3 regions of the Aerococcus sp. Group 2 genome follow, and region 1 is predicted to be linked to each of the others. Evidence: riboswitches for the same ligand, from Rfam matches in the RefSeq annotation. Region 1 holds a riboswitch; each other region holds the start of a gene.
The links. A riboswitch is a leader RNA that binds a small molecule or an ion and turns the genes downstream of it on or off. The one in region 1 is predicted to bind thiamine pyrophosphate.
Positions count from the first base shown of each region.

Region 2: it holds a riboswitch for thiamine pyrophosphate, as region 1 does, so the genes downstream of both, JFU01_RS02460 (LuxE/PaaK family acyltransferase) here and JFU01_RS08660 (hydroxyethylthiazole kinase) in region 1, are expected to answer to the same signal.
Region 3: it holds a riboswitch for thiamine pyrophosphate, as region 1 does, so the genes downstream of both, thiT (energy-coupled thiamine transporter ThiT) here and JFU01_RS08660 (hydroxyethylthiazole kinase) in region 1, are expected to answer to the same signal.

Region 1 is NZ_CAJHPA010000008.1:5,002-15,165, forward strand. It holds gene adhE (bifunctional acetaldehyde-CoA/alcohol dehydrogenase) at 1-2,182, opposite strand, end outside; gene thiD (bifunctional hydroxymethylpyrimidine kinase/phosphomethylpyrimidine kinase) at 2,587-4,035, opposite strand; gene JFU01_RS08660 (hydroxyethylthiazole kinase) at 4,022-4,861, opposite strand; TPP riboswitch at 5,019-5,117, opposite strand; gene JFU01_RS08665 (LysM peptidoglycan-binding domain-containing protein) at 5,553-6,257, opposite strand; gene nadC (carboxylating nicotinate-nucleotide diphosphorylase) at 6,573-7,448, opposite strand; gene JFU01_RS08675 (hypothetical protein) at 7,734-8,315, shown strand; tRNA gene JFU01_RS08680 (tRNA-Gln) at 8,465-8,536, opposite strand; tRNA gene JFU01_RS08685 (tRNA-Tyr) at 8,550-8,630, opposite strand; gene cdaA (diadenylate cyclase CdaA) at 8,861-9,712, shown strand; gene JFU01_RS08695 (CdaR family protein) at 9,705-10,164, shown strand, end outside.
Region 2 is NZ_CAJHPA010000002.1:9,866-20,029, forward strand. It holds gene JFU01_RS02450 (SDR family oxidoreductase) at 1-262, opposite strand, end outside; gene JFU01_RS02455 (acyl-CoA reductase) at 286-1,704, opposite strand; gene JFU01_RS02460 (LuxE/PaaK family acyltransferase) at 1,697-2,734, opposite strand; TPP riboswitch at 2,796-2,881, opposite strand; gene rpmG (50S ribosomal protein L33) at 3,277-3,432, opposite strand; gene JFU01_RS02470 (penicillin-binding transpeptidase domain-containing protein) at 3,541-5,661, opposite strand; gene JFU01_RS02475 (YfhO family protein) at 5,845-8,529, shown strand; gene JFU01_RS02480 (class I SAM-dependent methyltransferase) at 8,590-9,273, opposite strand; gene JFU01_RS02485 (DUF1189 family protein) at 9,451-10,164, shown strand, end outside.
Region 3 is NZ_CAJHPA010000002.1:121,425-131,588, forward strand. It holds gene JFU01_RS02910 (aryl-sulfate sulfotransferase) at 1-426, opposite strand, end outside; gene JFU01_RS02915 (thioredoxin family protein) at 443-754, opposite strand; gene JFU01_RS02920 (Crp/Fnr family transcriptional regulator) at 869-1,522, opposite strand; gene JFU01_RS02925 (cation:proton antiporter) at 1,610-2,866, opposite strand; gene thiT (energy-coupled thiamine transporter ThiT) at 3,195-3,761, opposite strand; TPP riboswitch at 3,816-3,915, opposite strand; gene pyrR (bifunctional pyr operon transcriptional regulator/uracil phosphoribosyltransferase PyrR) at 3,914-4,447, opposite strand; gene JFU01_RS02940 (alpha/beta hydrolase) at 4,603-5,430, shown strand; gene JFU01_RS02945 (iron-sulfur cluster biosynthesis family protein) at 5,536-5,859, shown strand; gene JFU01_RS02950 (hydroxymethylglutaryl-CoA reductase, degradative) at 5,989-7,302, shown strand; gene JFU01_RS02955 (hydroxymethylglutaryl-CoA synthase) at 7,425-8,588, opposite strand; gene JFU01_RS02960 (ABC transporter ATP-binding protein) at 9,044-9,973, opposite strand; gene JFU01_RS02965 (ABC transporter ATP-binding protein) at 9,966-10,164, opposite strand, start outside.

The DNA.
Region 1 (10,164 bases):
AGAAGGCGTTACCGAAGGCCATCCCCGCCATGGTTGCCGCATTATGCATCTTCTCTCTAGCTAGCGGGTCAAAGTCTTTGACCGATTTTTCTAAGTAGTCAAAGACAATCTTAATCACTTGAAGAGAGAGTCCATCGGTATAGTCTGAGGCAAAGATAGATACATAAGCCTCAATAGCGTGGGTTAAGACATCCATCCCGGTAGCGGCGGTCACCCGACTTGGTACCTTTTCGACAAAGCTGGAATCCACGATAGCTACCTTAGGTAAGAGGGCGTAGTCAGCAAGCGGATATTTCTTATTGTTCTTCTTATCGGAAATGACCGCAAAAGGCGTTACTTCGGAACCTGTCCCTGAGGTGGTTGGGATAGCCACTAATTGGGCTTTTTCACCGAGGGCTGGGAAACGGAAGGCCCGTTTTCTAATGTCCATGAATTTTTGAACTAGGTCGCGGAAATCAACGTCAGGACGTTCATAGAAGAGCCACATGATCTTAGCGGAGTCCATAACCGATCCCCCACCAATCGCAATAATGGTATCCGGTTGGAAGGCCCGAATGGCGTCAGCACCCGCTTGAACCGTGGAAATATCTGGATCCGGTTCAATGTTATCAAAGACATCATAGACCACCTTATTTTGCCGTTGTTGGAGTTGGTCAATGACTTTTTGGACAAAGCCGAGTTTGGCGATGCCTTTATCAGAAATAATCGATACCCTTTCCACATGGTCTAATTCTTGTAAGTATTTAATGGAATTCTTTTCGAAGTAAACCCGAGGGACTTTAAACCATTGCATGTTATTTTGCCGCTCCCCTACTCGTTTAATATTAATCAAATCTAAAGGTCCCACGTTACCAGCTACAGAGTTATGTCCATAAGACCCACAGCCTAGGGTTAAGGAAGGAATGAAGTAGTTATAAACATCCCCAATTCCCCCAAAGGTTGACGGCGCATTGACAATGACCCGGGCCACTTTCACCCGTTTGGCGTATTCGATTTCTAAGTCATGGTTATTGGTATGGATGGCGGCGGAGTGACCTAGACCATTAAACTCGACCATGGCTTCAGCTTTGGCCATCCCATCTTCGGTCGTCTCAGCTTTTAAGATGGCTAGGACAGGGGATAATTTTTCTCGGGTAAGGGGTTGAGCAGGCCCCACTTCAGGAACTTCTGCTGCTAGGATGACGGTTTCTTCTGGCACTTCAAAGCCAGCTTCTTTAGCAATCCAAACCGCTGATTTCCCGACAATATCGGCATTGAGTTTGGCTTGGTCAACCGCCTCACTATTGGCTTTAGCCCCAAAGCAGAATTCTTCTAAGAGGGCTTTTTCCTTTTGGTTGACAAAGTAAACATGGTAGGACTTCATTTCTTTAATGAAGTCGGGGTAGATTTCTTTGTCAACAATAGCAGCTTGTTCTGAAGCACAAACCATCCCATTATCGAAGGCCTTACTCATGACAATATCATTCACGGCTTGCTTGAGGTTGGCCGTTTTTTCAACATAGGCAGGCACATTCCCTGGTCCCACACCCAAAGCAGGTTTCCCACAAGAATAAGCAGCTTTAACCATGGCAGATCCCCCAGTGGCTAAAATAGTAGCGACATCAGGGTGGTTCATCAGTAAATTGGTGGCTTCCATCGAGGCATGTTTTGGATCGATCCATTGGATACAGTTTTCAGGTGCCCCTGCCGCAATCGCTGCGTCCCGCACCACCTTGGCCGCATGGATGGAAGATTCCAGCGCTTGAGGGTGGAAGGAGAAGACAATTGGATTACGGGTCTTCAAGGAAATCAAGGACTTAAAGATTGCTGTCGATGTTGGGTTGGTAGTAGGGACAATCCCACAAATTACCCCGACCGGTTCAGCAATATAGGTCAATCCCTTGGCCTCATCACGATCAATAATACCTACTGTTTTTAAGTGGCGCATATGATTGGTCACATGTTCACAGGCAAATAAGTTCTTGGTTGCCTTATCTTCAAACACACCCCGTCCAGTATCTTCAACGGCATGTTTCGCTAAGACCCCATGTTGGTCTAAGGCAGCAATCGATGCCTTGGTGACAATATGATCGATTTGTTCTTGGTCTAAAGCCATAAAATCATCTAAGGCCTGTTTAGCCTTAGCCACTGTCTCATCGATAAATTGTGGAATATCTACTTTTTGTTCTTTTCCTTTAGCCATTGTTCTTCCTAACCTTTCCTTTGATTTTTAATGACTTTCATCTTTATGGCTATTATGTTAAGTTATTCACAAACAAAAAGCAAGTTATTTTTTGTTTTTCTTTTTAGCTATAACCGCTTACAATCACTGAAGTATTAGTAATTTAACCTTGTAATCGCTTACAACTTTCGAAATAATATTTTTATATTTTAATTAAAAAGAGAAAATATGTGTTTATTTTCACAATATCAGAAGAAATATGCTCTATGCTAAAAACAGTTTCCCCACTTTTCCCAAATATAGAAAAAAGGCCATGACAAGCTATCATGACCCTTATCGGTGTACAGATACTCTTCCCCTAGCAGGTCTAGCCTCGTGGAAGGGTTGAAAGACTAGGAACTATTTGCTAAGGGAAGTTAAGGCAATTAATCGTCACTGGGGTAATAAGTCAAGAGGCCAAAGCCATGGTTCAAGGGGCCACTCCCCTGACCTAGATCTAATTGGTCTTTAAGGGCCAGGCTGAGATAGGTCTTAGCCCGAGCAATGGCAGTAACTAAGTCATCCCCCTTGGCTAGGTTGCTGGCAATGGCACTGGATAGCGTACAGCCGGTGCCATGGGTATTGGGGTTATCAACCCGCTCGCCCTTAAACCAGTGGACCTCGCCCTCATGGGTAACCAGGACATCATTAGCATCATTCACCCGATGGCCCCCCTTACAGAGGACAGCGACTTGGTAGGTCTGACTAATTTTCTTAGCGGCGGCTTCCATATCGGCTGCCGAATGGATGTCTTGTCCCGCTAAGACCTGGCTTTCAGGAATATTGGGAGTAATTAAGCAAGCGAGGGGGAAGACCTGGTCAGCCAAGACCTGTACGGCTTGGTCTTGGATCAAGTTGGACCCGCTCGTTGCGACCATGACTGGGTCTACTACGACATGTTTAGCCTGGTAGTTTTTAAGAGCTTTGGCAATTTCCTTCACTAAATCTACTTGGGAGACCATGCCAATCTTGACGCTAGCCGGAGGAATATCGTCAAAGACAGCTTGGAGTTGGCTAGCCAAGGCCTCGGGACTGAGGTCATAGACCCCGGTCACACCCCTAGTATTTTGGGCGGTCACTGAAGTAATGGCACTCATGCCAAAGACTCCATTAGCCTGCATGGTCTTGAGGTCCGCTTGAATACCAGCTCCCCCACTGGAATCTGAGCCGGCAATAGTCAGGACGGCTTGGAGTTTAAAAAGTTTTTCAGCAGCTTTACGGATTTCTTGAGTCGCTTGGTAGGGGTCTTCCGCCTTAAATAAAGCAGAAATCAGAGCCACCCCGGCCAACCCCTGGTCCCGTAAATTGGCCATATTATCTAAGCTAATCCCACCAATGCCTACAATGGGAATATTCACCCCTTGGGCAATAGCTCTCAGGGTAGTCAGACTAGTGCCTTGGGCATTGGCCTTAGACTGGGTCGGATAGAGGGCGCCAACTCCCAAGTAGTCTGCACCAGCCGCCTGGGCTTTTAGAGCGGCATCCAAACTCTTAGCCGAAGCCCCGATAATTTTTCCCGGGCCGAGCAGTTCTCTAGCCTGGTCGACTGGCAGGTCATCTTCTCCCACATGGAGGCCGTCAGCATCTACCGCCAGGGCCAGTTCATAGTCATCATCGATAATAAAGGGGACACCTGCTTCTTGGCAGAGGGCTTTGATTTTTTTAGTTAGATCCAGCTTCTCCTCTTGGTCTTTAAAGGGATGGTCCTTCAAACGTAACTGTAAAATCGTCGCCCCTCCTGCTAAGACCTCTTTGACTTGCTGGATTAATTCGTCATGGTCAAAGCGGTCGGGCGTAATGGCATAGACCAATAAATCATTTTTATTGAATGTCATACTTGGCTCTCCTTTCTAATTTTTTGGCCTCTAATAAGAAGACCTGGTCAATCACCCGGTTAGAATAAGTGGCATTACCCTCATAAGGCTGGAGCACTTGAGCAGCGATTTCTCCCGCCACCCCATAGCTAATCATGGCCGCTGTAGCTAGGTAAAAAGGATCCTCATCCGGATTACCGGCTAAAAAGCTAGCTAGGACGCCGCTTAACTGGCAACCTGATCCCGTATAGGAAGCCATCCAGGGGTGGCCATTTTCAATGACTGCCAGCCGCTCGCCGTCAGTCACTAAGTCAATCGGGCCTGACATGGCTAGGATAATTCCTTTTTCTTGGGCATAAGCTTTAAAGTCCGGAGCAAAATCAGCCAGATTGGCTAAGCTTACCTCGTCTCCAGGACCCAGGTCGACCCCAGATCCTTGGCTTTTTTCAAAGAGGAGGCTTCGAATTTCCGAAGCATTCCCCTTTACCGCCCTTACTAGACCCCGGTCAATCAGCTCTTGACAGAGCTTTAATTTAGACGGCATAGCTGAAACCCCCACTGGGTCTAAGACCACGGGATGGTGGTCATTTTTCGCTGTGGCGGCGAGGTCCAACAATTCCTGATTAGGTCTGGGACTAGCGGCATTCAATAGCAAGAGGTCAGCCGTCTTGACCACATCCTGACTATTAGGTAAGTTATCGGTCATCACGGGACGCCCACCACTGGCCAAAATCACATTGGCCACATCATGAATGGTGACATAATTATTTAACACTTGGATCAGCGGGGCCTTGGCCTTGACCTGCTGGCTATATTTCGCAAAGGGAATGCTTATTTTTTTAGACATTGACTCATCTCTCTTACTCTGTTTAGATTACACATTTCACCTGCAGGTCTTTTACTTCTAGACAGAAAAAAGCCCTGCAAAGTATACTCCACTCAGTGTACTTTGCAGGACTTCTTATCGTTAGGCTTTAGCAAAAGCTTGGCTGTGCCTTATAACGATATTTGAATTCTCACATCCCTACGCAAGTCTTAACTTTCTCAGGTTCAAAGAGTCCAGGTTTCCACCTATCTCAGCAAAAGCACCTCTTGTGAGTACTTTTTAACTATAGCAGAAACCGCTTACCTATTCAAGGCGGAGCGCTTAAACTCCTTTTGGACGCTGAGATAAATAAAAAAACTCCAGCCCAATGAGCCGGAGTTAATGGTTTCGTCCTTTGGTGTGACTGTCACACTCTTTTGAAACGTGTTCCAGTCACAGGACGAACGTCCACTTCAAAAACTGGGAACGCTCAGATTCACTGAGCTTATCCCAGTTTTCTCCAGTGGTTTCGTCCTTTAGTGTGACTGTCACACTCTGTTTAAACGTGCTCCAAGCGCGAGGTGAGCTCCATTTCAGAAGTCCTTGCAAATCCTCTTTGAGGATTTACGGCGTACTTCTTCCAATTGCTGTAGCTGTTCGAAGCGAAGCGAGTTACAGATATAGTATGCGGAGCTCTCTCCCCTCTTTTTGCGCTTGTCACACTCTTTTTATCTTAGTACCAACCGTTAGCGTTCCAGAATGCTAAAGCGTTGTCCCATGAACCGTAACGACCGGCTACGTATTGGTCAGCCACACGTTCTTGGTTAGCTGGGGAGTAGTCACCATTTAAGTAAGAAGCGCTTAATTGGTAACGTCCGATGTATTGGCCGTTAGTTGCTGAGTATGAACCACCAGATTCACGTTGAGCAATGATTTCTTTAGCGGATGAAGAAGAACCAGTGTAAGCGCTTTGTGCTGGAGCTGGTGCAGGTGCAGGTGCTGGTGCTGGAGCAGCAGCTGGAGCAGCTTGAACAGTTGCAGGTGCTTGGTAAGTTTGACCAGCAGTTTCATCAACGGTGTAAACTTGAGCTGCTTGACCTTGTTTTTCTACTTCAACTTCATTAACCTTACCTGATTGGTCAGATTTGAAGGTTAATTTAGTTCCTGGGAAGATTAAGTTAGCATTTTCGATGTTGTTGATTTCAGCTAATTCTTTGGTGTTCACGTCTGCTGCTTGAGCAATAGCGTTTAAGGTGTCACCAGATTTAATGACATAAACTTTTTCGTTGTCATCTAATTTTTGGAAGTCAGCTTTGATTTCTTCAACTGAACGTGCTTGCCATTCAGCTGCGTGTGCTTCAGTCGTTTCCCCAGCAGCAAAACTTACTAAGGCTGATAAAGCGATTGAGGTACCTACTAAAACTTTCTTCATATTCATGTGTAATAAAAATCCTTTCTTCTATGCAAAGTTCATTCTTTTTTCTATTTAATATGATTAAGCCTCTTAATCATTCAGATTCATTTTTATCTCTCAACGAGGTCTTTCCCTCGTCGACATGAAATATACTATCATGGCTTCCAGACGAAGAAAAGGGATTTTCTGACTTGTTAAGGCCCTTTAATTACTTTGACATTTTAAAAGGATTTTCTGAAATATTTCTGTCGCCTTGTAACCTTGCTGTAACAAAAGTCAGGGCAAAACTTGAGTTATGGGTATTAGAAATCAAGGACTTCTGCCTCAAGAGCTACAGACCTACTTCCTCACTTTCAAATGTTTGAGGGACAGATCTAAGATTCCGGCCGAATGGGTAATGGCCCCACTAGAAATATAGTCAATGGCTAGGTCCTTATAATCCGCGACATTGTCCCAGGTAAAGTTTCCTGAAGCTTCTATAATCGCTTGACCGTTAATGAGCGCAATGGCTTCCTCCATGGTGTCATGGTCCATATTGTCGAGCATAATAATATCAGCTCCAGCCTCCACTGCCGCTCTGACCATGTCCAAGTCCTCGACTTCAATTTCAATCTTCTTCACAAAAGGGGCATAGGCCTTAGCCGCTTGGATGGCTTCTTTGACCCCACCGGCAGCAGCAACATGGTTATCCTTGAGCATAATTTGGTCAGAGAGTGAGTAACGGTGGTTATAGCCGCCCCCTACCCGGACTGCATATTTTTCCAAGGGGCGGTAGGCCGGGGTAGTTTTACGGGTATCCAGTAACTTTATCCCACTACCTTCTAAGGCGTCTACAAAACGGCGGGTAGCAGTAGCGATACCACTCATTCTTTGAAGAAAGTTGAGGGCAATCCGTTCCCCACTTAGGAGAGTATTGACGGAGGCCTTAATTACCATCAAGGTCTCCTGATTAGCTACCCGGTCACCATCTCGGACCAGACTCTCAAATTGAACTTCAGGATCCAAATGTAAGAAAACCCGCTTGAAGAGATCCAAACCACAAATCACTCCCGCTTGCTTAGCTAAGAGCTCGACCTGGGCTGCTTGACCCTGATAAATAGCATTGGTCGACAGGTCTTCATAGGGAATATCTTCCTTAAAAGCGAGGGTAATTAATTCATCAATAATATCTTGGTTCAGATTTATAAAATTAGACACTTGTTTTGGATTAGCCATCACTAAACCGCCTCCTCATTTTTTCTATCCTGATTCTCTGACTAGCCACTTTCAGCCAGCCAAAGGGACTGACTTTCCTGATCTTAAAAAGCCCAAGAAAGCTGATACTGTTTTTACTATCATACCATAAGCCAAGGCAGCAAAACCCCTAGCCTTATGCGAAAAGTGATCAATTTAGACAGACTTGACAAAAATAATGGCTAAGCTTATGATAATTTTTAAATTTTTATCATTATTTGGTTTTATATCGATTATATTAGGACTCATTGTTCAAGGAGGATTACAATGAAAGAAAGTATTTCAGTTAGCAAAAAAAATACGGGCAAAATGACTACCGTAGCCTTACTAACAGCCATCGGTATCATTATCCCTATGATTAGTCCCATTAAAATCGCTTTTGGTCCCTTTTCCTGGACCCTGGGCTCTCATATCGCCATTGATATGGCACTCTTTATTTCACCAGCCTCAGCCGCTTTTGTGGCCCTAGCAACCTCATTTGGTTTCTTGATGGCAGGTTTTCCCTTACCAGTGGTCTTCCGGGCGGTTTCCCACCTCTTATTTACCCTAGTGGGTGCCTATACTCTGCAACGGTCCAATGAATTTGTCTTGAACCCTTGGAAAAGAACCCTCTTTAACGCCGGAATTAATAGCTTACACGGTCTGGGGGAAATGATCGTTATCCATTGCTTTGTAACCGCCGGCTTAACCAGTTTGGATGGCCAATACGGTTACTGGGCCTCCCTCTTCATTCTCTTCGGTGTATCGTCACTCTTCCATGGGATGATGGACTTTGAATTGGGTTACCTCTTCCTCAAGTACCTCAACAAGCACCTACCTTATAAATTCCCCCGTTTTCCAATCAAATAACACAAAAACGCCCTCAGTTCTTTCTCTATTTGGAAAGGACTAAGGGCATTTTTTTGTGCTTATTCAGGAATTACTATCGCTGAGCATGCCTTCTCTTTGTCAACTGGAAACAAAAAAGAGACTGCACGTACTCGTACAGTCTCAATTAACTGGGGTAGCTGGATTCGAACCAACGCATGACAGAGTCAAAGTCTGTTGCCTTACCGCTTGGCGATACCCCAATATGATTAGAAATGGAGGGAAGAGGATTCGAACCTCTGAACCCGAAGGAACGGATTTACAGTCCGCTGCGTTTGGCCGCTTCGCTATCCCTCCAAATCAGTACTCAATTAATATACCACTATTTCCCTATAAAATGCAAGGGTTATTGGCGATTTTTTTCATTTATCATAAAATTTTCGTTTTTCGGCTATTTTTAAGCCAGCACCCTTCCATCTATTCTCTCTCCGCTATCCATAATTTAAGAAAGACCTAAAGCCTGGTCAGACAGTGTCTATGGTATACTTATTAATGAATTTAAAACATCACTAATAGGAGGGAAAACGATGGATTGGGAATCAATTTTCAGCTGGTCACATGCCTTTGACCTGATCGATATCTTGATTGTTTGGCTCATCATCTATCAGTTGCTCAAGTTAATCCGGGGCACGCGGGCGGTCAATATCTTTAATGGCATCATTATCTTTTTACTTTTTAAAATGGTTTCGACCGTCTTTCAATTAGAAACCATCGACTGGATCATGAATAGTATTATCCAGTGGTCAGTCATCGGGATTATCATTATTTTCCAACCGGAAATTAGAAACGGCCTCGACCATCTCGGCCAAAGTTTACGAATGCGGAATTTACGAAATACCCAAAATGACCCCGTTGAGCAAATGATTGAAGAAATTATCCGGGCTTGCCAGTACATGGCTAAGCGGCGGATCGGGGCTTTAATCTCCATTGAAGATACTCAATCGCTTACCGAATATGCCAACACGGGAATCAAATTGGATGCGGATATTACTGAACAACTCCTCATTAATATCTTCATTCCCAACACCCCGCTCCATGACGGGTCGGTGGTGATCCAAGATATGAAGATTAGCTCAGCAGCCAGTTTCCTCCCCCTCTCGGAAAACCCCGAAATTCCTAAGGAACTAGGCACCCGCCACCGGGCTGCGGTTGGTCTCAGTGAAGTCACCGATGCGGTAGTAGTAGTGGTTTCTGAAGAGACTGGTGACATTTCCCTCACCTATAAAGGAAAAATTATGCGCGACCTTTCTGAAGAAGAAATCCGCGAAACCCTCCGCCAACATTTTGCTGAGAGCGAAGACGGCGATTCCATCATCGAAGGCAACCACTTCTTGAAGAATATCTTCCAAAAGAAAAATGGAGGTGACAAAAATGAATAAGCTCTATGAAAATAAAGCCGCTATGATTTTTTTCTCACTCTTATTAGCGCTTTTCCTCTTTATCTTTGTCAAAGCGGAACGTTATAATAATAACCCGGTCAGTTTCTTCACTAACATCAGTGAAACCAAGTCAGAAACCATCTCCGACGTCCCCGTTTATGTGAGTGGCGACGTGGATGACTACTATATTACTGGCCTCCCTGAAACCGTCTCTGTGGAAATTTCAGGTCCAAGCAATATCATCGACCAAACCCTTCAAGCCCGAGAATTTAAGGTCGTGACTGAAAACCTGGAAGAACTCGGCGAAGGGTCACACTATGTACAACTCACCATGACTAATATTTCTAAAGACCTCAATTATCGGATCTCACCTTCCAGTGTGGAAATCAATATTGCTCAACTGCAAAGTCAAAAATACCCGGTAGAAATCCACGTTAATCCGACCAACTTGG
Region 2 (10,164 bases), on a different contig from region 1:
TATTTACTAAAACGTCAAGACGACCGAAATTATCTAATACTTTTTTAACAACCTGATGGACTCCTTCTTGCCTTGTAACATCTCCCTTAGCGAGAATAGCTTGAACACCTTGAGAGCTACAATATTCTGCCACCGCTTTTGCATGATCTTCACTTTTGCGATAATTAATAACGACATTAGCGCCTGCTTTGGCAAAAGCTTTTGCAATTCCGGCCCCAATTCCTCGACTTGATCCACTTATTAAAACGACTTTTCCAGCCAACAAATTACTCACTCCTTCATTTTCTAATCTCTATAGGAATTCCAGCGTTCAGAATCTCTAAGAGAAGCAGAGTCAATATCTACTATTCGAACCAATTCTCTTAGTAGGGAATAACCATCAGAATTCCAAGCTGAATGGACTTGCATCATCGCAGATAGACTCGTTACGCGAGTAACCCCTAATTTTCCCCAATGGTTAGCCATTTTAAATAAACTTTCTGTAGGAGCTGCTACCCCTACGCTCTGTAAAATGGATAATTTATTCACTAGTAAATTATCAATATCCTCCCATTGATCTACAGCAATCACTTGTATCACGCGAGACAAAGGCGAAGGACTGAAAGTCAATGCTTGGCTATAAGTCACTAACCACTTCTCAGGATGAGCTGGGAAGATCTCACACCCTCCCTGCCATTCGATTTTTTCGCGCCACTGAGATCGTAAGTAAGCTTCTTCGAGCGATAACTTTCTAAGTGGATAACGATTTTCATAAGCTCTTAATTCTCCTGCTAACATGAGGGCAAATTCCCTGGGAGAAACTTGACCTCCTCTTTCCACAAAATAAATCTGAGGGGAATAGCATCCTTGTTGATCATAATAAACGACTGCTTTAGCTGCTTCATGAACGAGATGATTTACCTTTTCAGCATTTAATAATTGATGATGAATAAGTCCAAAACTCAATTTATTGCCAAAAGCAATGAAATGACTTGTTGGTGAAAGCTTTGCTTGAATAGCTGCCATGGTTTGATTATTTCCATAAGCAAGGACACAATCAGAAGAGTCAATTAAGGTTTGCTCACGCTCCTTATCTCCTCCCTGCCAGGAAAGGATTGCTATTTTATTAGCCAATTTAGGCTCAATTCGAATCAGTAATTGACAAAATAAACCAATAAAACTCGGCTCACTAGAAGATACTTTTCCAATTAGCTTCCCTTTCACTAATAAATTAGCGACCAAACTCCATAAGGGTAAAGCAGGCACATTTCCTGCCCATATATGCGCACACAATTGCGGGGCAAAAGCGCGACTATATCCTCCATGTATTCTGGGCACAAATTCTTCTAAAATATTAGGATTTTCAAAATTTTCAGCTAGCCAGCGCCTTAACTCATGTTGTCTAAAATTCAATAAAAATTTAGTCAAGGCTAAGCGTAGAATTTCTGAATCATAGCCGGTAATAATAGGAAGTATTTTTTCATATTTCTTTCTAAGAGAATTCTGGCGATCTAATAAACAAAGGATCGCCTTATCGATAGCTACTACGGTTTCTGTTACACTAATTTCAGAAGTATCATTTTTCATGCGTTCTATCATTATTTTTAACTGTTTAACATTAGGAGCTGGGACTTGGATCCGTATTGAATCAAATATAAGTTCACGGTTTTCAATAGCAAGATCATTTACTATAGGCGGCAAATAGCCACAGTTTATGTCAATCATGGTGGACCTCTAACCAATCTTTAGCTGCTATAGAGCAGCCCTTAGGCTCTCCATTTTTTACTCGTCCCAATAATTCAAAACCTTCTCCATGGTCAATTGCTAAGTCCCCTGTTTGAATAGCAGGGACAGAATTAATATTTGCTAAATCAATATGAACGAGTAAACCTGGTTTCCCCTGCTCAACCTCTAGACCCGTCGCGGGGTCAATAATTTTGTATTTTATCCAATGCGGCCCTCGTTTTAATAGCAATTTATCAAAAGCAAACTGGGTATAATATTCTGTGGATAATTCTGTCATACCATACATATTCACTGGATTTGTTCTTACCGGAAAAACCGAAAGCAGCTTTTGATAAAAAGTATCTAGCTGATAAACCTTAGAAAAATTTTTGAACCCACCAGTATCAAATAATAGACTATCCGGATGGATCGGAAGCACTTCTCCTTGGCTTAAGGCTTCAAATAAGTGTACGAAACTATAGCTAGCTCCTAAAATAATTACTGGTTGCTTTTGATGCGCTATTAGCCACTCTTTTAAAGCAGCGACTTCTAGGCCTTTCTCAGTGATAAAATGCATGGAATCCGGCTGACCATTAGCCTTCAATATTTCTAAATAGTGAGCCAGCGAAGAATTAGGCATCTCTTCTTCATTAGGAAAAAGAATGGCCGTAGGTAAACATTGATCAGTGACATACTGCTTGAAACCTAACCAGGCAGACAAATCATAAATTTCTAGATCTTTATGATAGTGTTTTCCACTGATTCCTGTCGTCGTCCCGCTTGTCATAAATATACGCGAACATTGTTCATGTGGCGTTGCACTCAGAAATGCACTTTTAAAGGCGTCGGTTGACACTGCCGGGATGTCCTTCCAATGACGTACTTGTCTTATCCCTACAGCTCTTCTTTGACAGAATTGCTGATAATCTTGATTATGTTTATATAAATATTCAAATAAAAGTAGAGCCATATCATTAAAATTTTCTTTTTCTTCGGGATGCTCTATAAAATGTTTAATAATCTTTTTCATTTTTCCCTCCTACAAAATAAAAAGGCCACTATCCTCTTGAGTTCAAGATGACAGTAGCCTTCTCCCGTTGAATAGATTTCCCTACGCAATAACTTGATCAGGTTCTACGGGTATATTCTCAGCCATCCGGCACCCCGAATCTCAATTCACATAAATTTTATCATAGCGCTTACATAGCATCAATATGCAAGGCTTTTTTTAATGATTTCATAAAAAATGACTTGTAAGGAGGAAAGTGTGCTAAAAGTAGAAAAGCCCTGATATTCATTGAAGGAATTATGTGCGATAGGATTTCGATTGCCTTCCATAGTTAATTCAACTAGATCAGGTCAGACTTTTGCAAACTATTTCGATTAGAAAATTTTAAAAAAGAGGCTGGAAAGTTTTCCAGCCTCTTTTCACTATATCAATGTCTAAAAAGGAAATGTCATTCTAAAAGCAATCTCAGCCTTAACTTAATAAGAGCTTCCAACGAATATCAGCAAATCGATCAATAGTCTGAAGACTATCGGCACATTCTCTTTTTAGCAATAGAAATATTTCTATTTTTTAACTTCTCTAAATAAGCATACTTTACGTAATTTTGGACTATATTTTTTTAATTCAATACGGTCAGGGTTGTTACGACGATTTTTTTCTGTTAAGTAAATGCGTTCGCCCTTAAGTTCCGTATTTTCTAAAAGAATGTTAATACGCATTATTTTCCCTCCATCAGATCAATAATTTATCATAGATTTTTAATCATACCTTAAAAGTCTACCATAGTTCTCAGTGCTTTTCAAACTTTTTATAAAAATGCCCTTTAATTATTTTTTATGGTAATAGGCATCCAAGACTTTGTGTCCAACAACTTCTGCTGTCTTATCATAAGCTGAGGCACTGATTTCAGGAATGACTACCGATAAGGCAATCTTAGGTTGTTCGTAAGGTGCGTAAGAAACAAAGGTCGAGTTAATTATCCCTTCGGTCCCTGTTTCCGCCGTACCAGTTTTAGCAGCAATAGTCACCGGGAAACCTCTAAATTCATTATATGAGAGACCTTGCGGATGGTTGGCTGCTGACCAGAAACCTTGTTGAATTCGTCCCAGTTCTTCTGGACTTAATTGTACGGCATTCAACAATTTAGGTTGGTTTTGATAAACCACTTGAGGGGTGTCAGACTCATGCTCACCATTTTCTCTGAGCACTTGTTTAAGCACATGGCTGGCATAGCGTTTACCACCGTTAGCGATAGTTGCGACATATTGGTTCAATTGCATGGGCGTATAGGTATCGTATTGACCAAAAGCCAAGTCAATATAGTTACCAGGGTTACCCCCTTCACCTTCCAGACCAGTCACTTCATTTTGTAGGTCAATACCGGTCGAGCTTCCTAAACCAAATTGATGGTAAAAATTACGCAACTTATTACCCGTTTCTGGATCTAAACCAGCCAAGGACATCCCTGCTTCATAGTTGGGTAAGCCCCCGATAGCCATGGCAGTCCGAATCATATAGACATTGGAAGACCTTGCCAGAGCCATGACATCATTAATAGGAACAGGGCTAGTATTGTGGGCTGCCCACCAGGAAGCCTTCCTTGGTGTCCCAGTAAAGTAAAGCGGTTGGTCAATAAAGATATTTTCTTGACCCGGTTTTAAGACGCCATAATGGTAACCAGCCCCAACTGTGGCTCCTTTGACTGTAGATCCCATGGTAAAGGATGAATTAATAGTTCCCAGGGCATCGTCAATGATTTCGCCATGTTCATTGCGGTATTTACCAGCCATGGCCAGGATCTCTCCATTATTAGGGTCACTGGCTACCACATAGATGGAATTATTTTTACCGGTACTTGACCCGTGCAAGTAGCCTTCTAAAATTTCTTCAATTTTCTTTTGAAAATCAGTATCAATGGTCAGTTGAACGGTATTTCCCATGGAGCCAGGATATGCCTTGTCGGTTCTAACGACCTCGCCTCTTTGGTTAATTTCAGTTTCGTACTTGGTCTTGGCGCCGTGCAGGGTATCTTCATGCATGGCTTCCAGGTAAGACTTACCGACCCGGTCATTGCGGGCATAACCTTGGGCCAGGTAGTATTCAGCCTTATCACTCGGCAGTCCTTCTTCTTCAGAAGTCACGCTACCGATTACTGAACGGAGTAAATCTTTTTGTGGATATTCTCTGCGCCAATCCATGGTGGTATTGACCCCAGGCATTTCATTACTATGCTCACTGACCAGGGCAATTTCTTCATTGCTGACATCCTTGTTTTTAATCAAGGTTGGTGTGAGGGCGTAGGCCCCATTCATGCGCTTATAAATCAGAACCGCTTCGAGATCATCTCCAGAAAAATTGATATCCTCTTCAGAGACGTAGGATAATTGCTTCTCATAAAGTTCACTATCCCTTAGCCGCAAGTCTTCTTCTGACATCCGCTCATTTAAGCGGTCTTGATTGCTGGCAATCCAATAATCCTTTCGGTCTCGTTCTGTGACTTCCCCAGTATCCAAATGAATAAAACTAGCTAATTTCCGGGCAGTCTTGGCCATATCTTCTCCCGTGACATTGGGGCCTCGGGTGTAATTAATGGCTTGGAGTCCCTCGTTATCCACCAACATCTTATGGTTACGGTCCACAATATAACCTCTAGGAACACTTTCTTCAGACATATTCTTTTCAGTCATATGAACCAGTTCTTGGAAGGCTTGACCATTAACAACCTGTAAGTAGCCTAAGCGGAAGATAAGCAGAGCAAATAAAATAAATACAATATAAAGTAAAATGTTTAGCCGATTCAGGTAATTATGCCAATGGGGCGATTTCCGCCGTAAAGTCTTGGAATTAACCTGGGCTTGTTTTTCTCTCCCCTTGCGCTTAGCTGACTTATCAAAGTCATGCGACATGCCTTCACCTACTTTCTTTTTCTTATCGTCATTAAGTGCCAACACTCACTTTCTAAAAAGCAAGTCACCTATCATTATAATCGATTTCTATGATTTTGTCTGACTGAAAGTAGACTTTTATAAATTCTTTGAAAGATCTCTTGACCTTGCCATGTTCTGATAAATTAATTTGTGCTAAGCTAAGGTGAAATAAAGCATCTTTAAGGAGTTAGCACGGTGTCTTTAATGAAGAATTTTTCCAAAATGAATGCAGTTAAACGGTCGCTCTTATTAGCGGCCGGCCTCCCAGTTTTAATCCTGGTCTTTATTTACCTGTTTCAGGGTATCTTTCCCTTTGGCAATCAGACGATTTTAACTGTGGACTTAGGTCAGCAATATATTGATTTCTTCCAATATTACCGGGAGACCCTGCTAGGCAATTGGCAGCAAATCTTCTACTCTTTCCAAAAGGGAATGGGAGGAGAGATGGTAGGAACTTGGACTTATTATTTAATGAGTCCCTTTAACCTCCTACTTCTCCTCTTTCCCCAAAAGGCCCTACCCATAGCCTGTGTCTGCCTGGTCCTAGCCAAGAGCGCTGCTGCTAGTGTCAGTTTTCTCTGGCTACTTTACAAAAATTATGGCGACCACGGCCCCTTGACCATCAGCTTTGCCTGTTTCTATAGTTTAATGGGCTATTTTTCTGCTAACCAACTCAACATCATGTGGTTAGATGGCCTGGTCTTCTTGCCCTTAATCATCCTAGGCATCCAAGACCTTATCCACCACAAAAGGAGCACTTATTATATCATTAGCCTGGCTCTCTTATTGATAGCCAATTATTATATCGGTTATATGGTTTGTCTTTTTGCTGTGCTCTTCTTTCTTTATGAACTCTTTGGCGCCCAATTGACCAAGAGACTTAAACAAGCAAGATTCTCATTCAAGCAATATTTTACTAGGATTTTGCGCTTTATTATGTCTTCCCTGGCAGCCGCCGGACTAGCGGCTTTCACCCTTATCCCGACCTACTTTGCCCTGGCCCAAAGTAAAGGCAGCTACCAAGAGCTTCATTTTGACTGGTCCTTTGCCTATCCACTCTGGCAGGTTATCAGCAGATTGGTGGTCGGTCCCTTTAACTTTGACCAAATGCCGGAGGGGTTACCTAATATCTTTGTTCCTTCCCTGGCTATTTTAGCGGCCCTGGTGTTTTTCCTGCAAAAGCGATTCAGCTGGCAGGAAAAACTGATGAGCTTTTTGGTCTTAGCTTTCTTACTCTTGTCCATGAATGTTAAAGCCTTAAATTTAATTTGGCATGGTTTTCAATATCCTATCTGGTATCCCTACCGTTTTTCCTTTGTCTTTTCCTTTTTCGTCCTTTACCTAGCTTATCGGACTTTAAGACAAGTAGAGCCTCTCAGTAATCAGCCAGCCATTGTGACCCTTTGCCTAATTGGTTTATCAACCCTGAGCTTGGCCTTACACTACCAGGATTTTTCATATATTAGCCCTAATAGCCTACTTTTCTCAACAATAGCTTTTGTATTTAGTTTTTTTGGCCTTTACTATCTCAGTCACTCCAGTAAGAAAACGGCTCCCTTGCTACTTTTGTCTGCCTTGGCTTTGATTGAAAGCATGACCAATACTGCTTTAACCTTAAACTCTATTTCTTACCTGAACTATGATAGCTACGCCCAGTATTTAGAAGTCAGCCAACCGCTTTTAGCTCGTTTGCAGAATGATTCCGGCGAAGATTTCTACCGCATTGCTAAGACCTTTCAACGGACTAAAAATGATCCCATGCAATTGTCCTACTATGGCTTAGACCATTTTAATTCAACCATTGAAAGATCGACCACCGAACTTTTTAAAGCTTTGGGCCAACCGACAACCACTGGTTCAGTCAATTACTCGAATGGCAGCCTGGTAACGGATAGCCTCTTTAATATTAGGTATCTGATTAATAGTCAAGTCCAAAGCCAAAGAGAGGTCGAAGATAAGGCCTACGAACGCCGCTTAGTTAGCCACCGTCCCGATTTTAACCATTATCCTCTGCTTGACCAGGTCCAAGGTTTTTCTGTTTTTAAGAACCCCTATGCCCTGTCGCTCGGCTTTCTGGTCAATGAAGCGATCAGTCAAATGGACTTGAAGCCTGACCAACCGATCGATAACCAAGATAAACTCTTGGCCTATCTCAATGATCAAGACGATCGATCGACTAAGGACAGCTCTCTGGATTTCTTCCAGGTCAGAGACTTTAAGCGAATGGATTTAACTAACTTAGAGAGTGATGACCCCAGTCGGATTAATACCAGCTACCATAAGACGGACCGAGAAAGTAAAAGTTTTATCGACTTTACCCTAAAAATTGATAGCAAGCAAGCCTACTACTTGACTGTACCAGGGGATTTATCGGAGGACGATGTAACTTATTACTTAGATGGCAAAAAGCTAAACTATGATAAAAGTTACAATTCTACCCAAGTCTTTAATATCGCCAACCAATCCACTCCGGGAGAAAGGATTTTTACCATCGAGGTAAAAGCGGATAGTATCAACCTTTCCCAGCTCAACCTCTATTCCTTAGCTAACCAAACTTTCGATCAGGTGATGAATAGCGTGGCGAATCAAAAACTTTATATTAACCGCTTCGCTGATAACCACATCAAAGCAAGCTTTGAAGGCAAAGCGAATGACCAAGCTCTCCTCCTTACCATCCCCTATAATGAAGGCTGGCGGGCCCAGGTCAATGGTAAAAAAGTCAATTTGGAACCGGTTTTAGACCGGAGTATGATGGTCATTAAAGAAATCCCCCAAGGAGAAAATCAACTAGAACTCCGTTTTCGTCCCCAAGGATTAACCTTAGGTGTGATTATTTCCTTATCCCATATCCTTGTTTTGTGGTCGCTTTACCGAATCAAACGGAAATAAAACAATTAGAAAATGCATCCAATCATCGTTTTGAAGGATGCATTTTTTGCTTGATGAATATTATTTCTCTCCAGCTTTTTGCCAGAGCACACAGGTGAAACTTGGGCTAGCGGATTTAGCATAGTTGGCTTCCTGACTGGCTAAATCAAGGTCAACATCAGGGTGGACAGGGAGATATAGTCCTTCGCGGTAGCCAAGAACCTGCTTAGGGTAGTGTTTTATAAAGTCTTGGGTATCTCGGAAATGGGCATAATTATAAATGGAGTCTTTTTTCTCTTGATAGTATTGCCCCCAGTCTCCCGACTCAGTAATGGAACCGATTAAGAGATAGCCATCCGGCTTTAATAAGTCAAAGCAGGAGGCAATAAAGGCTTCTAAATCCGCAATAAATTCAATAGCGGTCATAGAAAAAATCAGGTCAAAGCTCTCCCTGGGGAAATCTAGGTGATTCATATCCATTTTTTGAAAGGCAATGGGCAGGTCCAGCGCCTCCGCTTTCCGTTTTGCTTCTTTTAACATTTGGCTGGAAATATCGACCGCTTGCACTTGAGCCCCCGCTTGAGCCAGGCGGATGCTATAATTGCCTGTGCCACAACCTGCATCTAAGACCGACATGCCTGCCTGAACATCAACTAAGGAAAAAGCCAAGTCCGCTTCAATTTGATCGACAAAAGCCCCGACTTCCCCCTGGTACCAGTTATCATAATCTCCTGCTAGGTCATCAAATAAGGCCATTGACTTCACCTCCTTTACTCAATATAGTTTATTTTATCCTATTTATTGATAAAATGGTGCTTGTAAGAACTTTTTAACCAGGCGAGAGTCTTTAAATATTAGTAAAAAAGCGATTTTCTAAGCGGACTCGGTTAATTTTTTGCTATACTAAACTGATGCAAAGACTGTTTAATGAGGAGGAAAATTTTGAAAACCTTACGTTTATTCTTTGATAGTATCTTTCGCTTTAAAGATACACTTGTGGCTTTTTATATGACTTTGAAGCATAAATTAGTCTACATCTTATTATTGAGCCTAGTGATGACCCTACCGGCTATCCAACCCAGCTACCAGCTACTTCATACGGTAAGAGGCAATGGGGCCAGCATTATCCAATCCATACCCGATTTTACAATTGAAAATAACCAATTAGTCAGTGAAAAGGACCAGGCCTTTATCAATAAGACTGATTTCTTAAACTATGTCTATAACCCCAAAGACCAAATCAGTCAAGAAGACCTAAAAAAAATCGATTCATCAGCCTTAACCATTTATACCAACCCGAAAAATATCACATTCTCCTTTATGGGTCAGCAACAAAGCTTTCCTTATGCTGACTTTAGCACGGACTTAGATAGCCAAGGGCAAAAGCAAATCATCCAAAGCCTAACACAATTCCAGCCTTGGGTTTATCTCTTAGTCTTTTTAGGGATTTTCCTATTTAATAGCTTACAGGTAAGTCTATTGGCCCTAGTGATTGCCCTGTTTATGGCACCCATGGCCATTACCCGTAAATTGCAATTGACCCTTGGCAAGCGCTATAATTTTGCCTTAACGGCCATGACCTTCCCTCTAGTTCTTATCCAATTGGTTCATCTCTTTGGTTACCAGGTAACCTTTTCCTTTTACATCATCCTCTTT
Region 3 (10,164 bases), on a different contig from region 1:
CATTAAGTTATCTTGCATATATTCTGCAGTAGTTTCCATAGAGTGAACTAAGTCCGCATTAGGGGTCTTAGGCGTCTTAATAGTATGTGTAACAACTTGATCAGGTTTTTGCCATGGATGGATTTCAATTTTATTCTCAAAATCAGAATAGAGCCCCACGATTGGAAGTACGTGACGTTTTGCTTTAGGGAAGGCTTGGTAGAAGTCTGCTTCTGGGGTCTTACCCTTTACGCGAACAACCATTCCAATTTCTTCTTCTGTTTCAAACAAGATAACAGCGGAAAGAGCATTAACCACATAAGGGTTATACTTGATTAAAGGATTTTCCATGGTATAGTTGCCTCGGTCTAGCTCCTTTAACATGGCAGTTTCATTCTTGTACTGTGTTTCAATTAAATGTTCTTTATATTCGTATTTTACTGTCATTGTTATGCTCCTTTTCTCATAATGCCTCTTCAATCATGGACTCAATCACTGGTTTTTGTTGTAAGCCCGCTTTTCGGGTGATTTCATTACCGTCTTTAAAATAAACTAAAGTTGGATAGCCTTCGACGCCATATTCTTCTACGATGTCAGTATTTTCTTCAAAACTCACTTTAAGAATAGTCAGGTCATCCCCATGGCTTTTATTAATATCCTCTAGGATAAAACTTAACATTTTACAAGGGCCACAGGTCTTCGAATAGAAATCGACCAAAACATTGCCCTCAGCAATTTCAGCTTTAAAATCACCTTGTTGGTATTCTTTTATCATCTCAACACTCCTTTATTCAATGTTTGATAGCTATTTGATGATGCTGTGGTTAAAACTTTTACTAAGCCTTAACCCATCGCATGAGTCATGAATAATTTCTTGACATCAACTCCTTTACAGGTTATCCCAAATTTTCTCTTGATTAATATGGGTCAGGGCCTTCCTTGTCATTTTAAAGAAGCCCTCTGCTTCCATAAGGTGTAATTCTTGGTTTAGGCTGGACCGGCTGACCTTGATTAACTTGGCAAAAATTTCTTGAGTGAAGGGTAATTCCATGTCGGGTTTTATATCGCTCCGCCCAATTTCTAGAGAATTCTTGGAGGCAATCCAGTAACAAATCCGTTCACGAATAGTAGGATAGTTCAAGCAGGAAATGATCCGCTGGGAGTCTAAGCCCCGCTCAATCAAGTGATGAACATAAAGCTCCATGCCTAAACTGTCTTTAAAAACGATGTCTTTAAATAATTTTACTGGTATCCAGGTAACAGTAGTGGCGCGTAAGACCACTAAATCATAGGCGTAGTTTAAATGATCGTTAAAATAAAGGTATTCCAATAGGATTGAATTGGTAAAGAAGAGTGAGGTATTTAACTCCTTCCCTTCTGCCGAATAATTCACTGTTTTGAGTAAGCCTTTATCGACAATGCCAATTTCAGTAATCCGTGTTCCAATAGTCTCAATCATATCGCCCTTTTTATAGCTTTCCTGGCGGGTGTGATTAATGACTTTCTCATGGTTGAGACAGTAGTCAATAAATGATGTTGACATTTTCCCATCCCCCTATATCTTTCAATATGGTTGGTTTTCTCCTTTTATTTTAATACAAGCTGAGGCATGTCCGCTTCACTTCATCACTTAACTAGGTAGTAAGTCTTCTTGCCTTGCCAACTTTTCTTTCTCCTTACCCGCTTCACCGAGTTTTCGATAAACCATGCCAGCTAGGGGGAGAGAAATAATTTCAATAATTAGGGCAGCGGCTGAAATAGTGATCTGTAAGAGATTGGCTAGCTCAGGATAAACGCCCATCAAATTATAAGCAGCAATCCCAGCAAACATAATTGAGACCCCAGAGTGAGGCATCATAATGACTCCCATATACTTTTCCACGACTTTGGGCGCATGACTGATTTTGGCTCCTAGATAGCAACCCAAGTATTTGCCTAGGGCCCTAATCAAGATATAGGCCACCATAAGCATGCCACCGTCAAATAAGGCCGCTGGATTCAAATGAATCGATAGGTTGACAATGAAAATCATTAAGGCATAAGAGTGAATCGGTCCGAGATCCATTTGCAAGCTCGGAACTTTCTCAGGATCAACCACGTTCATAAAGGCACACGACCCGGCAATTCCGGCTAATAAGGACATCATCTGAGTTTCGGTGAAAACATGCCAGTTCAAATAATTATCTAAGGCATAGATGACCAGCATGGTGAACAAATAGATTAGGAAGCTTTGCTGTTTGGAAGCGCCCTTTCCTACTAATTTCCCTGCGACAACTCCGATCAGTCCCCCCAAGAGAATCGGAGCTAGGATCATAATCAGTAATGAACCCAGGACGGAAGTGGAACTTTCGTTTAGAACTGCTCCAATTACTGAAACTAAGGGGAAGAAGACAATGTTAACCATCACTGAGTTAAAAGCCGTCATCGATGGCACTGAATCAGATAAGGGGCCGGAACAATCATACTGCTCCACCACTGAGACTGGAGGGGCCGGCGCAGTCGCAATAGCGATCCCCCCAAAGAGTAAGGCAGCAATGATGGGTAGACCTAAGAGGTGAAGAATAAGGGCAAAGGATCCCGTCACCACTGCAAAGGTTACCACCAGGTCAGATATTCCCATGGCGAAGACTTTACTGATGGAGTCCTTGATATCACGGTAAACTAACTTATAGCCCACCATCGACCCCACTAGAATTTGCATAAGTACCATCAGTGATTGATAGACCTTGGTTGAAATTAGTTCAGGGCTTAAAAGGTTTAGCCCGTGCTCTCCGAGAAACATGGCCACAATCAACCAACCAATGATGGCTGGGAATTTGATTTTCTTAGCCAGTTCTCCGGCAAAATAAGCAATAAGCATTGCCAGTAAGAAACGAAGAACAAACACATTGAACACTCCTTTCCAATATTTTTCTTAAATCCTCTATTATTTATTGGTTGTTATAGCCTTCTCACTTTGGGTTAAAAATATAGTTCATAACTTCACATACTTAACTAAAAAAAGAGAGAAAGCTTTCAGCTAGGCTTTAACTTTAGTTATCCTTTTCACAAAATATTATAGCAAACGCTTTCTTATTAAAGTGTTTGCGCGCCAACAATTCTATAAAATATTTCTTTTTTATCAAAAATAGGTCCCCGTCAATAAAAAAAGACGCCCCCACTCAAAGGGCGTCTCAAAATAATAATTCCATCTAATCAATCGTTAAAATTGCAGCTTAATCTTCTGGGTTTAAGAGTCTGGGGGCATTATTAAATAACAAGGCCACCACTAAAGCCCCTACTAGCCAAGTAAAGAAACCGGTAGGTACATTGACAATCGTCGTATACCACCAAGCATTCATCCCTTCTGGCGCATAAGAAGACCAAAAGGCATAGCCAGCGAACCAATGAATAAAGTATTGGGCGACCATCCCAATAAAGGTCGCTGAAAAGATACCGATCCAAAGGCCTTTTTTATCCCCTTTTAAGCCTGCACTCTTCACACGATTAGCAAAGACTCCAGTTAAACCTGCTAACATAAAGGCGAAGAAGTATTCAAGAAAGACTTGGAAGGGAGTTAGAATCGTCGCTTGACCGGTGATTAATTGCAAAAGTCCAAACAGAAAGCCGGCAGCAAAACCGCTCTTTATCCCCCGTCTTAAAGAGATCAAGTAAATGGGAATAACTCCTAAGTTTACCCCAATACCTACTCCATTGGTTGTCGGCAAAAGTCCTAATAAATAAGCTAATACCGCTACCATAGCAATTTCCAATAAAATCCTTACTTGTTTACTTTGTCCCATAATAATTAAATCCTTTCTTAGCACAAAAACAGGTAAGAGAAAATGCCTCTTACCTGTTTTTTTCGTGCACTTTCTTCCGCTAGTATTACCTAGTCTCAAGTTCAAAGGGTCTGTAAATTACATCTCAGCCATAAAGGCTCCCCTAGTACCAACTATTTAATTATATATACTGCATCCTTACTGTCGAGTTCCCGCATCTTCACCCGAATTTTCTCTTGCCGGGAAGTGGGAATGTTTTTACCAACAATATCCGCTCGAATCGGTAATTCCCGGTGGCCCCGGTCAATGAGCGTCACTAAAGAGATCTTGCTTGGACGCCCATGATCCATCAAGGCATCCATCGTCGCCCGAATGGTCCGACCGGTCATGAGCACATCATCACAGATAAAGATATGTTTACCATTCACATCAAAGTCCAGCTGGGATAAGTCTTTGATCAGCTTATCCTTTTCCTGGTCGAGGTCATCACGATAAGCGCGGACATCTAATTCCCCATAAAAGACATCAGCCTCTTCTAACTGGTTGATGCGGTCCTTAATCCGGTTAGCAATAATGGCTCCCCGGGTTTTAATCCCCACGATGGCTAAATTAGCGGTACCATGGTTGCGTTCCAAAATCTCATAACTCATTCGCGTTAAGGCGCGCTTCATTTCTGCTTCGTTGAGAAGCTCGACTTCTGTTGCCAAGGCATCTCCCCCTTATCCTTTATTCTACTCATCATTGTAGCGAAATATTGTGAAGTCTGCAATTATTTCTTAACCTTGAGCATTGTCAGGGGGATTGCGCTTGCTTAATCCCCCCGGGTCAAGTATGCTAATAGCACATTAAGCGGAGGTAAATCATGTTCAATGCCGATTATTATTATCTAAAAATGAAAACCCACTACTTAAGCTTGCCCTATTCCGGCAAGAAGCGGCGGGTGCGAGTCCTACTCCCTAAAAATTACCAGCAGGAATCCGCGTCCTACCCAGTCGTTTACATGCATGACGGACAAAATGTTTTTTATAGTAAGGAGTCCTTCCTAGGTTATTCTTGGAAGGTCATCCCCACCCTCAAGCGTAATCCCGATTTAGCCAAGATGATTGTGGTCGGAATCGACAATGACTCTCAGACTCGGGCGGATGATTATAATGCTTGGAGCTTCGAAAACCCTAGCGACCCTAAGGCAAGGCCCTTGGGCGGCTTAGGCAATGATTTTAGTGACTTCATTATGAAGGTGGTTAAACCCTTTATCGACCAGACCTATCGGACAAAAACCGATAAAAAACATACAGCCATGATCGGGTCTTCTTTTGGGGCCAATATCACCGCCTATATGGGAATTAAGTATGCCGATCAAATTGGCCGCTTGGGGATTTTTTCCCTAGCCCAATGGATAGCCCAAGAACCCTTTGACCGCTATCTCAAATTGCAAAGCTTAGACCCCGAGCAAAAAATCTACCTCCAAGTCGGCACCAAAGAAGGCGACGATACTGACCGTCTCTTTCTCCCAGGCAATATGGCCCAAGCCTATATCGATGCTTCCCTCCACTACCAGGCCTTGCTTATAGCAGGAGGTATCCCGGTAGAAAATATTGACTTCAACATCTATGTGGATGAAGAGCATAATGAATTTTACTGGGCCAAACATCTCCCCGACTGCCTCCGCTTTCTCAGTAGCGGCTGGTGAAGGTGTGAAAACGTTTTAAAAATTATTTTTAGGCTTTTCCGGCTAAACTGCTCACAAATTCTGATATAATCATCCTTACAAGAGTTGTTGTGAGGAGGATATGCCATGAAGTTATTTTTCACCCAGAAAGCCATACAACAGTTACAAAACTTAGATCGTTTCCATAATATTTGCCTAACCACTTCCGATGAAACAGGTCATACCAGCCACAGAGCCTATCGTAGTTTAGTCTTACAAACTAATGCACCAAGTTTTGAAAGCTTTGATGAGGTCCTGGAAACGCATATCGGTCAAATCCATGTCACAACACAAGCCCTCAGCATCTTAGGCAATGATAACCGGATCGATTTTGATGAATTTCGGCAAGTTTTTGTTCTCTTAACCGACGATCAAATGGTCGATGATAATCTCTATTGTATCGATCATTAATACCGACTGGCTATTGATTAATCAAGTAATGACCCATAAACTAGAAGTTGGAAGCAATTGCCAACTTCTTTTTTTATGGAAAAGTACAAAGACTTCCCCCTCACTGATAAACAAAGCACTTAGGAGGTTATTATGACTCAAGTGAATTTACAGGGCTTCTACCGCCTCCCCTTAGAGGAACGTCTGGCCCGCTTAAATGAGCTCCACTATATTAGTGATGCAGAAAAAGATTATCTCAAAAATAACCAGGGTTTGCCCTTAGACCTGGCTGATAACATGGTTGAAAATCTCATTGGAACCTACTCCCTCCCCTTGGGACTGGCAATGAACTTTGTCATCAATCAAAAAGACTACTTGATCCCCATGGCGATCGAAGAACCGAGTGTCATTGCAGCAGCCAGTTACGCCGCTAAAATGGCTAAGGCAGGCGGTGGCTTCCATAGCGAGGTCTTGAACCGTCAAATGACTGGGCAAATGGTCTTCTTAGGCTTAGACCAAGCCAGCCAAGCTGAAATCTGGACTAGTTACATTAAAGACCACCAAGAAGACCTCATCCAAGTCGCCAACCAGGCCCATCCTAGCCTCAGCCGACGGGGCGGTGGGGTGCGCCAGTTAGAAACGGCCTACTATCCCAGTGAAAGCGAGCCTTTTTTTGTGGTCTATATGACGGTAGATACCCAAGAAGCCATGGGCGCCAACATGATGAATACCATGCTGGAAGCCTTAGCCAGTCACATTGAAGCACTTAGTCAAAAGGATGAGTCGCTACCCCGTCTAGAAAAATTAATGGCTATTTTAAGCAACTTAGCTACCCAATGTCTGGCTAAGGCGACTTGTCAAATCCCTATTGATGCTCTTGCTAAGCCAGGCCAAGATCCACAAGTAGTGGCTAAGCGGATTAGTCAAGCTAGCCAACTGGCCCAAGTCGATCCTTATCGGGCCACAACCCACAATAAGGGGATTATGAATGGGGTTGATGCCTTAGTGATCGCTAGCGGTAACGACTGGCGGGCGGTGGAGGCAGCCTGTCACGCCTATGCCAGCCAATCCGGACAATACCGGGGCCTAGCCAAATGGGACTACCTTGAAGGCCAAGGCCTATTAGCTGGAGAAATCACCCTCCCTCTTGCCTTAGGAAGTGTCGGTGGATCAATCAAAATTCACCCCGCCGCTAAACTCGTCCACCACTTACTCGACCAGCCCAGTGCTAGCGACTTAATGAAGATTGTCGCTGCCCTCGGCCTAGCTCAAAACCTAGCCGCATTGAGGGCTCTAGTCATTGAAGGTATCCAAGCGGGGCACATGTCACTTCAAGCCCGGTCCTTGGCCATCGCTGTGGGTGCCCAGGGCGATGAAGTAGACCAAGTTAGTCAATCCTTACAAAAGGCAAAGCCTATGGATCGACAAAACGCCAAGGCGATCTTAGATGACCTCCGTCAATAGGCTCGGGATTTAAATAGGAGAAATTTCCGCTAAAAAAGGGACTGCCTGAGGCAGTCCCTTTTAAAATACAAATGCTATAATCAAAACGTGTTTCAAGCTCAGAGCAAGTGTCGCACTCTTCCTTATTTACCATAAATGCGTTTATGATCTTTTAGGCCGAGTAGTCGGTAGTCATCTTGGTCGCCGTGGGCTGGAATGCTTTGCTGACTACCGTCACTAAGGAGGTCTTCTTGAAAGAGGGCTTCATATTCAGGAATGGAAAGTTTTTTCCGCTCAGCAAATTGTTGGCGGTGCTTATCTCCTTCCAAGTAGTCTTGGTAATTAGCTTCTAGGTTCATGGAGAAGAATTCGGCCATCGCTCCCGAACCGTAACTGTACATGCCGATGAGGTCACCTGCTTGCAAAGAAGTATCGTTTTCCAATAAACTAATCAAACTGAGGTATAAGGACCCTGTGTAAATATTCCCTACCCGGCGATTATAGGCCCGACTGGCTTCAAAGGATTCCTCCCACTCCCCTAGTGGTTCATCCTTAGCCTTTTGGGTGAGGTGTTTTAAACCTTTTAAGCCTAGTTTGGTGTAGGGAAGGTGGAAGCAGAAAGCAGCAAAGTCATCCAGCTGGTGGCCGGAAAGTGCCTGGTGGTCAGCCCAAACTTGGTCTAGGGCATTAAGGTATTGGTCATTGGAATAATGTCCATCCACATGGGCCAAGCGCGAATAATTAGGCCGCCAGAAATCCATGACATCAATGGTATAATAGCTAGCATCGTCATTGACACTAAGGATTCGGGGATTAGCAGTAATTAATAAGGCCACTGCCCCAGCGCCTTGAGTGGCTTCCCCTGCAGTGTTTAAGCCGTAGCGGGCAATATCACTGGTGAGAACCAGGGCCTTGGCTTGGGGGCGTTTAGCGATATGGTTGACGGCAGTTTGTAGGGCAAAGGTCCCCCCATAACATGCTTCTTTGACTTCGATACAACGGGCTTTGGGATTGATGCCTAATAAGTGGTGGATATAGATGGCCCCAGCCTTGGATTGGTCAATCCCTGATTCAGTGGCTAGAATCACTAAATCGATAGCCTCCTTGTCTTGGTCGGTCAGAATGCCTGCCGCAGCATTAGCAGCCATAGAAACCGTATCTTGAGACAAAGGGGCAAAGGCTTGCTGGTCTTGGCCTAAACCCAGCAGATACTTATTGGGGTCCGTTTGGCGTGCCTCAGCCAAGTCCCGCATTTCAATATATTGCTTTGGAATATAGAAATTATATTTATCAATACCAATTTTCATACTAGCAGTCCCTCGATTTAATTTATTGTTTTTAGTGTTATTCTTTCAGAAACTTTATTCTATCATAGTTTTAAGGGATATTTATTTTTGAGAGCTTTTTTAAGAAAAAACGAAACTTTTCCCTTTTGAGAGAATAGAACGACTCTGCTTATTCATTAAAGTCAGATCTACTTTATGGTATAATTAAGAAAAGTTTGACCTGGGTCATAAAGGAGGAGAAATAATGGCAGTTACTAAAGCACAAAAAGCCCGCAACCGTAAAATTCTCTGGTACATTATCTTAATTGCTGGACTTCTATTCCAAAGCTACCTACAACGTCACCAAGAAGACTAAAATAGTGATCGCTAAAACTTCGCCATAAGCATGACGGAGTTTTTTTGTTCGGAAGCCTTAGAAAAATTTCCACAAAAAAGCTGCAGAAGCCTTTGCCTCTGCAGCTTTTTCATGTTTAGCTTTATTTGTAGTTCGCTTTATATTGTTCAGCTTCTTCAGGGCTACAGTAAACGTAGTGACCTGGAACGATTTCATGCATGCTTTCATTGCCAGTAAAGTCGGCATGGTCGTATGGGATCCGTTTCCGGTTACGTTCATGAATAGGGTCCGGTTGCGGCACCGCTGATAATAAACTCTTGGTATAAGGGTGTAAGGCATGGTAGTAGAGTTCATCGGAATCGGCTAACTCGACTAACTTCCCTCGGTACATAACCCCTATCCGGTTAGAGATGTATTTTACCATAGACAAGTCATGGGCAATAAAGAGATAGGTTAAGTTAAACTCTTTTTGCAGGCGTTGCATCAAGTTAACCACTTGGGCTTGGATGGAAACGTCCAAGGCAGAAATGGGTTCGTCGGCAATAATCATCTTAGGGTTGACCGCTAAGGCGCGGGCAATACCGATCCGTTGCCTTTGACCCCCAGAAAATTCGTGAGGATAACGGGAAGCATGGTCAGCTTTCAAACCAACCACTTCAAGTAATTGCTTGACTCTTTCCTTGGCTTCCGCTTCACTATTACAGATCTTATGAATTTCCAGACCTTCCGCAATGATGTCTTCAACCTTCATCCGCGGGTTCAAGGAAGCATAGGGATCTTGGAAGATCATTTGAATGTCTTTTCTAAAGGCTAATTCATCTTGACGCTTCTTAATGGCCGCAATATCCTTGCCTTCAAAGAGAATTTCCCCATCAGTTGGCTGATATAGGCGCATGATGGCCCGTCCAGTTGTGGTCTTACCAGAACCTGATTCGCCAACCAGACCAAATGTTTCCCCTTCATAAATGTCGAAGGAAATGTCATCGACACCACGCACTTCATTCTTTTGTCCCACATTAAAATATTGTTTTAAGTGATGAACTTCTAAGAGAGGTTTTTCTTGCTTAGTCATGGGCGACCTCCTTTTGTGCGGCTTGTTTATGGGCTTGGTCAAGTACGCCTGTGCTGGTACCATTTTCTTCTACTAGTCCCTCTGCCACTAATTGTTGATAGGTTTCAAAGCGAGAACTGATTTCTTCAGGTACCGTCACTGCTGGGCAATCGGGATGAAGTAACCAAGTAGCCGCAAAGTGGGTATTAGAA